Regions from separate parts of the Klebsiella ornithinolytica genome, predicted to be linked through region 4. Evidence: predicted binding sites of a transcription regulator. Region 4 holds the regulator's gene; each other region holds the start of a gene.
What was found. Region 4 encodes Fur, which represses iron uptake genes when iron is present. Its sites were predicted from a motif close to ATAATAATGAGAACNACTATCAA; they were not measured.
Positions count from the first base shown of each region.

Region 1 (2,205 bases), 1.2 Mb from region 4:
TTCGTACTCAATAAAGATGTCATGCGTTGCCCCGCGCTGGGTGCCTTTGTCGATAAAGAAAAAGGTTTTGCTGTAAGTGGTTAACACTCTGATGACGCGTCTGTCGAGCATACCGGGGAGATCGCCTTGCCAGGGCTTCTGCATCTCTTGCGTATTGAGTTCCAGCGCCTCTCGTTTTTCCTGAGGCGGTGGTTTCTTTTCCCCAACTGCCGCATAAACAGAACCGGCAAACAGCAGGGCAATAAGGCAGGCAAAGCTGGCGATAGCGGGTCGTTGAAATGAGAGGATGTTCATGGAGAGAGGCTCCGCAGGTGCATCCCTTTATTTTAGTCAACTCTGGGGGGTTAGCCTGTTCGTTTTCCCGACCGCGCGGGGAGACATCGCCGGTTGTGTCAGAGGCGAGCGCGACTTTTGTGCTGCAAAAAGAGAGACTCTTTGCCTCGATTCTGGCAGGCATATTGCTGGGCGGGCTATGCTCTCTGTTGTGGGGTATTCATTTTATTTTTATAAAGGGATCAGCAGCCATAAATGATTATGGAGATAATATGATTGAATAATGTTTTTTTTATGTTGTTGTAAGTGTTGTTATTAATTATTTGAGTGTCTTGAGAATATTGTTTGTAATTTATCCTGTTGTTTTATTTGTTATATTTCAATCTGTTTCCGCTGTTTTACATTATCAACTTGATAATGAATCTCATTTCTAATAACGTGATAACGCACAATAATCATCTCTAAGGCTGATCGAAAGACGCTATCTAAGAATAGTGCAGGCGCGTATTTTTCATTTTTGACAGGGTGAGATTTTATATTTTGGCCACAGGCTAGTTATATCCCGTTCATTCTCCGGGAGGGCCTTGCTATGCCAAAACCAGGCATGAAGTTGTTCGCATGAAAATGATTGCCGCTGTTTATCTCAGGATGAAGGAGGCGCGCCCCGACAGCAAAAAAAGAAAACAGGGCATACTCCATGAAACGAAACTCACACTACTCGCTGGCCGTGCTAATTCATCTGGCTATCTGGGGCGCGGCGCTACCCGCGCAGGCCGCCGATAGCAGCATACCGGAAGAGGCAAAGGACGCCGACAGCGCTGCGGCCAAAAACGAAGAGACGATGGTCGTGACCGCTGCCAGACAGACCTTACAGGCGCCGGGCGTTTCAACGCTCACGGCTGACGAAATACGCAAACACCCGCCGGCACGCGATATCTCCGAACTGATTCGTACTCAGCCGGGGGTGAACCTCACCGGCAACTCGACCAGCGGCCAGCGCGGGAATAACCGGCAGATCGATATCCGCGGTATGGGACCAGAGAATACGCTGATCCTGATCGATGGTAAGCCGGTGACCAGTCGCAATTCGGTACGCTATGGCTGGCGCGGCGATCGCGATACGCGTGGCGACACCGGTTGGGTTCCCGCGGAGATGATCGACCACATTGATGTGATTCGCGGCCCTGCGGCGGCGCGCTATGGCAACGGTGCAATGGGTGGCGTCGTGAATATCATCACTAAGCCTGTGAATAACGAATGGCATGGCTCCTGGAATACCTACATGAATGCGCCTCAGCACCGAAAAGAGGGGGCGACGAAGCGGACGAACTTCAGCCTTGAGGGGCCGATGTCGGACAGCGTGAGTTTTAATTTATGGGGCAATCTGAGTAAAACCCAGGCTGATGCCCAGGATATTAACGCCGGCCACGAGGCGGAGCGGACCGGCAGCTATGCCGGATCTTATCCTGCCGGGCGTGAAGGGGTGGTGAACAAAGATATCCACGGTAAGCTGCGCTGGGAATTTGCCCCTATGCAGGCGCTGGAGTTTGAAACTGGCTATAGCCGCCAGGGCAACCTCTACGCGGGTGATACGCAGAATACCAATACCAGTACGCTAGTGAAAAGCATGTACGGTAAAGAGACCAACCGAATTTACCGTCAGACCTACGGCCTTACCTGGACCGGAGGCTGGGACAACGGCGTCACCAGCAACAGCTATGCGCAGTATGAACATACCCGTAACTCCCGTATGAATGAAGGTCTGGCGGGCGGGACCGAGGGCATCTTCTCCAGCAGCGAATTCTCGGATATCGATCTGGCGGACGTTCTGCTGCACAGCGAGGTCAATATTCCGTTTACCCTGGGCGTTGAGCAGAACCTGACGCTGGGCACCGAGTGGAATCAGCAGCGTATGAAAGATGGCGTGTCGAC
Region 1 covers NZ_CP130153.1:5,193,823-5,196,027, reverse strand. Annotated here, with positions in the region: gene Q1L34_RS24590 (MltF family protein) at 1-294, opposite strand, end outside; gene Q1L34_RS24585 (TonB-dependent siderophore receptor) at 971-2,205, shown strand, end outside.
Region 1: a site for Fur is predicted at 685-707, ahead of Q1L34_RS24585 (TonB-dependent siderophore receptor). Genes of this name have one in related genera too.

Region 2 (2,205 bases), 2.1 Mb from region 4:
GCTGCCGCAGCTGGTTTTTATGGCGACGGTCTTCGCCGGTGGAGTCATGCTGCTATTGATGATTCTCGGGAAAGTACAGCGCTCATTGAACAACCCGCTGCCTTTTGGCCCTTTTTTGGCTGCAGCGGGTTTTTGGTGCGGGTGGCAAACGCTAGTCAGTCAGCCACTTTGATTTGTGACTGGAGATAGTTTTGCAGTCCTAATTTATCAATCAGATCCAGCTCCGTTTCCAGCCAGTCAATATGGCCTTCTTCGTCTGTCAGGATTTCAATAAGCATGTCGCGACTGACATAGTCATGGACGCTGTCGGCATAAGCGATCGCCTCACGTAGATCTTTTGCGCCTTCGAGTTCCAGTCGTAAATCAGATTGCAGCATCTCTTCGACATCTTCACCGATGCCCAGCTTGCCAAGATCCTGCAGATTGGGGATACCTTCAAGGAAGAGAATGCGCTCGATGTACTTATCGGCGTGTTTCATTTCATCGATGGATTCATGATATTCAACATCATTGAGGCGCATCAGGCCCCAGTTCTTGAACATTCTGGCGTGAAGAAAGTACTGATTTATTGCGACAAGCTCATTTCCCAACAATTTATTGAGATAACTTATGATTTTGACATCACCTTTCATTATATAGTCCCTCCGCTTCCACTTATTGAAGCGTAGTTCGGGCTATAAAGATGTCAAAGAAAAGCCTGAGCTCTTAAGCGCTCTCCTGGTATTCCGGCATGCGGGTTAATTCATCTTCCATAATCTCACGGGCGGCACGGACACATTTACCGCATTGATTTCCAACAGGAATGAATTTGCGCAATTGCTGAAAAGACTGTGGATGAAATTGACGAACGGCCTGACGAATTTTTTTATCGTTTACACCATTACACAAACAAACGTACATACCGACTCCCGTTCAATTTATGCTCAAAAGTGTAAATGAGAATAGTTATAATTACAATAGTGCGTTGATTAAATACTCAAAGAGATGTTCTTTTTTCATACAAACATGATTTTGCTCGACGCCAGATGACGAGCAGCAAAAAGGGCGCCGAAGCGCCCTTTTTCATTCAGAACTAATAATTAGCCCAGAACTTTAGCTACAACGCCCGCGCCAACGGTACGGCCGCCTTCACGGATTGCGAAACGCAGACCGTCGTCCATCGCGATCGGGTGAATCAGGGTAACAACCATTTTGATGTTGTCGCCCGGCATGACCATCTCTACGCCTTCCGGCAGTTCGATGGTGCCAGTCACGTCAGTTGTACGGAAGTAGAACTGCGGACGGTAGCCTTTGAAGAACGGAGTATGACGGCCGCCTTCGTCTTTGGACAGAATGTACACTTCAGATTCGAACTTGGTGTGCGGCTTGATAGAGCCCGGCTTAGCCAGTACCTGACCACGTTCGATTTCTTCACGTTTGATACCACGCAGCAGAACACCAACGTTCTCACCAGCACGGCCTTCGTCCAGCAGTTTGCGGAACATTTCAACGCCAGTACAGGTAGACTTCGCAGTCTCTTTGATACCAACGATTTCAACTTCTTCGCCCACTTTGATGATACCGCGCTCTACACGACCGGTAACAACGGTACCACGACCGGAGATGGAGAATACGTCTTCGATCGGCAGCAGGAACGGCTTGTCAATCGCACGCTCTGGTTCCGGGATGTAAGAATCCAGGTAGCCAGCCAGTTCGATGATTTTCGCTTCCCAGTCTGCTTCGCCTTCCAGCGCTTTCAGAGCGGAACCACGAACGATCGGCGTGTCGTCGCCCGGGAAGTCGTACTGAGACAGCAGCTCACGGACTTCCATTTCAACCAGTTCCAGCAGCTCTTCGTCATCAACCATGTCGCATTTGTTCAGGAACACGATGATGTACGGAACGCCTACCTGACGACCCAGCAGGATGTGCTCACGAGTCTGCGGCATCGGGCCGTCAGTCGCAGCAACAACCAGGATCGCGCCATCCATCTGAGCAGCACCGGTGATCATGTTTTTAACATAGTCGGCGTGGCCCGGGCAGTCTACGTGTGCGTAGTGGCGAGTCGGGGTGTCATATTCAACGTGAGAAGTGTTGATGGTGATACCACGAGCTTTTTCTTCCGGCGCGTTATCGATCTGGTCGAATGCACGAGCAGAACCACCGTAGGTTTTAGCCAGAACGGTAGTGATTGCAGCGGTCAGAGTAGTTTTACCATGGTCAACG
Region 2 covers NZ_CP130153.1:456,053-458,257, reverse strand. Annotated here, with positions in the region: gene Q1L34_RS02080 (prepilin peptidase) at 1-172, shown strand, start outside; gene bfr (bacterioferritin) at 156-632, opposite strand; gene bfd (bacterioferritin-associated ferredoxin) at 706-900, opposite strand; gene tuf (elongation factor Tu) at 1,080-2,205, opposite strand, start outside.
Region 2: a site for Fur is predicted at 936-958, ahead of bfd (bacterioferritin-associated ferredoxin). Genes of this name have one in related genera too.

Region 3 (2,205 bases), 700 kb from region 4:
TCTTTATCAGCACGGTCATCTCTCATCTCTTTGGCGCATCGGTTGGCCGGGAAGGTACCGCAGTACAAATGGGGGCCTCGATAGCCGATCAATTCACCGCGCTTCTGCGCCTTAACAATAACGGCCGGCGTATCGTGTTGATGACCGGGATCAGCGCGGGCTTCTCCTCGGTGTTCGGTATACCGCTCGCCGCGGCATTATTCGCGCTGGAGGTGCTGGCGATCGGTCGGATGGACTACCGGGCGATCCTGCCCTGCCTGTTTGCCGCGATCGTCGCAGACCAGGTGGGATTGATGTGGGGCGTACAGCATACCCACTATCTGGTCACCTCCATTCCTGCGCTTTCAGCCTGGACACTGCTTGCCGTGATCCTTGCCGGATGCTGCTTTGGCCTGGCCGCCCGCCTCTTCGCCGATACAACGCATCTGCTGAGTAGCCTGATGAAAAAACAGCTACCCTACGCGCCTCTCAGACCGTTTATTGGCGGACTGGTGATTGCGACGGCCGTCTCTCTCCTGCATGGCGAACGCTATATCGGGCTGGGGATCCCGGAGATCAGCGATGCGTTTTTGCATCCGCTGGCAGCGTGGGATTTTTGTGGCAAGCTGATCTTTACCGTTATCTCGCTGGGAAGCGGTTTTAAAGGCGGGGAAGTGACGCCGCTGTTCTACATCGGCGCGACGCTCGGCAATACGTTAGCACCGCTGATGCACCTGCCTGTCGGGTTCCTCGCAGGTCTCGGCTTCGTGGCCCTGTTTGCCGGCGCGGCCAATACGCCCGTCGCTTCTACGCTGATGGCCATTGAACTGTTTGGCGCAGAGATCGGCGTGTATGCCGCGCTGGCCTGCGTGGTGGCCTACCTGGTCTCTGGCTATACGGGGATCTACCGGGCGCAGCGGATTGCCGGCCCAAAACACCGTGTCGTACCGACCGGTATCCGTCTGGCGGAGCTTCCGGCCTGGCATCAGCGGCAAACGCCCGCCGCGTCTGAGACGAAAGAAGACAAACATCCTTCCCGGTAAGCCGCCCGCTCTGCGCCGCATTCCCGCGGCGCGGACCCCCATCCCCTGCTGCCGCCGTCAACCCCGCCTGTTTATTCACCTTTCTGCTATAACCCGGCAAAGTTGCGCCAATTGTGAGGATTTAATGAAGATTCATTTGCATGCATTGAAATGATAATAATTATCATTGATATTCGCAGTCTCAATTTTTAACGCTTTGATATGGATATTTACAATGAGACCGCAAAACTATTATGCCATTACGCCACTCGCGCTGGTATTTGCTGGCTTTCTGACGCCCGACGCCTTTGCTGAGGAAGCGGAACGCGATACCGAAACAATGGTGGTACACAGCACGGCTGAGGAAGCACTCAAGCAGCAGCCGGGGGTATCTGTTATTACCGCTGAAGATATTGCCCGCGATCCACCGGTTAACGATCTGTCGGAAATCATTCGTAAAATGCCCGGCGTCAATTTAACCGGCAACAGCGCCAGCGGCAGCCGGGGTAACAACCGGCAGATCGATATTCGCGGAATGGGGCCGGAGAACACCCTTATCCTGATCGATGGCGTTCCGGTGACATCCCGTAACTCGGTACGCTACAGCTGGCGCGGCGAACGTGATACCCGCGGGGATAGCAACTGGGTGCCACCGGAGATGGTCGAACGCATTGAAGTTCTGCGCGGCCCGGCAGCAGCCCGCTACGGATCCGGTGCCGCCGGCGGCGTGGTCAATATCATTACTAAACGCCCCACTAACGACTGGCATGGCTCGCTATCGTTTTATACCAACCAGCCGGAAAACAACAAAGAGGGGGCGACGAATCGCGCCAACTTTAGCCTCAACGGACCGTTGGCCGGCGATGCGCTGACCATGCGTCTGTACGGTAACATCAATAAAACCGATGCTGACGCCTGGGACATTAACCATGCCCAAAATGGTTCGTACGCCGCCGGTCGCGAAGGGGTGCGCAACAAGGACATCAACGCCCTGCTGTCATGGAAACTGACGCCACAGCAGATTGTCGATTTTAACTACGCCTATAGCCGCCAGGGCAATATTTACGCCGGCGATACCCAATACAGCAACGGTAACCTCAGCCCCGATGGCCTGGTCAGCGAGCTGTATGGCCACGAAACCAACCGTCTGTATCGCCAGTCCTGGGGGCTGACCTATAACGGAATCTGGGACTGGGGCCAGTCC
Region 3 covers NZ_CP130153.1:3,245,896-3,248,100, forward strand. Annotated here, with positions in the region: gene Q1L34_RS15525 (voltage-gated chloride channel family protein) at 1-1,022, shown strand, start outside; gene Q1L34_RS15530 (TonB-dependent siderophore receptor) at 1,237-2,205, shown strand, end outside.
Region 3: a site for Fur is predicted at 1,173-1,195, ahead of Q1L34_RS15530 (TonB-dependent siderophore receptor). Genes of this name have one in related genera too.

Region 4 (2,205 bases):
GGTAGACCAAAGACCAATCCGCTTTCGCGCGATGAACAACTGCGCATAAATAAACGCAATCAGCTCAAACGCGACAAAGTTCGCGGCCTGAAGCGTGTGGAGTTAAAACTCAACGCTGAAGCGGTTGATGCGCTCAACGAGCTGGCGGAAGCTCGCAATATGAACCGCAGCGATTTGATCGAAGAGATGCTGATGAACCAGCTGGCAACCCTGCACAGCCGGGATAAAGCCTGAAAATCCTCAAAAAAACACTTTCATGTAGCAGAGTGTGCAGTCGGGCGTGATTGCTGTTTCCGCGCCCTCCCCTGTTCTGCTATGATTGCCGTTATCTGCGGGCATTACGCCACTACCACATCATTAAGTTTCAAGAGGTTATTTTACTCATGGCAATCATCGGCATCTTTTTTGGCAGCGACACGGGCAACACCGAGAATATTGCAAAAATGATTCAGAAGCAGCTTGGTAAAGATGTTGCTGATGTTCACGACATTGCCAAGAGCAGCAAAGAAGATCTGGAAGCCTACGACATCCTGCTGCTCGGCATTCCGACCTGGTACTACGGTGAAGCTCAGTGCGACTGGGATGACTTTTTCCCGACGCTGGAAGAGGTCGACTTTAACGGTAAACTGGTTGCGCTGTTTGGCTGCGGCGATCAGGAAGACTACGCGGAATACTTCTGTGACGCGCTGGGCACCATCCGCGACATCATTGAACCGCGCGGCGCCACCATCGTTGGCCACTGGCCGACCGCGGGCTATCATTTTGAAGCCTCTAAAGGCCTGGCGGATGACGATCACTTCGTCGGCCTGGCTATCGATGAAGACCGCCAGCCGGAACTGACCAACGAACGCGTGACTCAGTGGGTTAAGCAGGTCTCTGAAGAGCTGCACCTCGAAGAAATCAAAAACGCCTGATGATTGTGCGGCGTTACCGTTAAGTTTCGCCGCATTAATAGATAGAAGCAATCAAACTAATAGCTACAAGTTTTTAACTTTTAATCACATATCTGTACAATGTCCTCTGATTTAACGAGGTCAGGTGACGTAGTTTGTAGCTGGGACCTCGTTTTTGACAGCATACAAGGCCCGATACTTGCAGTTTTCATTTAACGATGGCAGTTCTATAATGAGACGCATTGCATCGGGTGATTCTCTGTATTACTTCCGCTGATGGAAGTAGATCGTTTAGCAACAGGACAGATTCCGCATGACTGACAACAATACCGCATTAAAGAAGGCTGGCCTGAAAGTCACACTTCCACGATTAAAAATCCTGGAAGTCCTGCAGGAACCGGATAACCATCACGTCAGTGCGGAAGATTTATACAAGCGCCTGATCGACATGGGTGAAGAGATTGGTCTCGCTACCGTTTATCGCGTGCTGAACCAGTTTGATGATGCTGGCATTGTGACTCGCCACAACTTCGAAGGCGGTAAATCTGTTTTCGAACTGACCCAGCAGCACCATCACGATCATCTTATTTGTCTCGATTGTGGCAAAGTGATCGAATTCAGCGATGAGTCTATCGAAGCGCGTCAGCGTGAAATCGCCCACCGCCACGGCATCCGTCTGACCAACCACAGTCTGTACCTTTACGGTCACTGTGCGGAAGGCGACTGCCGCGAAGATGAACATGCACACGACGCGCTGGAAAAGTAATTTCCCACCGCGTGGACCACAAAAAGCCAACCTGACGGTTGGCTTTTTTTATGTGCAAACGCCTACCCTTTTCTGCGCGCGGTATGCTCGTCGAAAGCACGGGTAAACGGTTCCTCATCCCAGCGGTTTGCCAGCGCTTCTCGTACCAGAGCCTGTTGGGTTTTCGGTACCATTCCACCTAATGGTGGGTCGGTATCAAGATTGGTGGGGAATGCGTAGCCCCGGGCAGCCACGGCAATCAGTGCCTGAACATCGCCACAGGATTGCGCGCCATGCAAAACGCCTGATGGTTAACATCAGGCGTTTTTACTGACAGGAGCTGGCGCCCGCGATCAGGGCCTGGTGTTGTTGCTGCGAATCTCTTTCCAGATACGATCGCAACGCGCTTTCACCGCCTGGTCATTGCCGGTACGGGTCGCCTGAATACACTGTTGGTAATCCAGAACGCGCACGCTTTCCTGGCTGGCAAACGCCTGATGCTGTTTATCTTCTTTCAGCACGTCGAGAACGCTCTGGCAGGCCTGAACCTTATCCGGATTCCCTTCC
Region 4 covers NZ_CP130153.1:3,949,500-3,951,704, forward strand. Annotated here, with positions in the region: gene ybfE (LexA regulated protein) at 1-234, shown strand, start outside; gene fldA (flavodoxin FldA) at 384-914, shown strand; gene fur (ferric iron uptake transcriptional regulator) at 1,207-1,659, shown strand; gene Q1L34_RS18880 (hypothetical protein) at 1,722-1,937, opposite strand; gene Q1L34_RS18885 (ChiQ/YbfN family lipoprotein) at 1,992-2,205, opposite strand, start outside.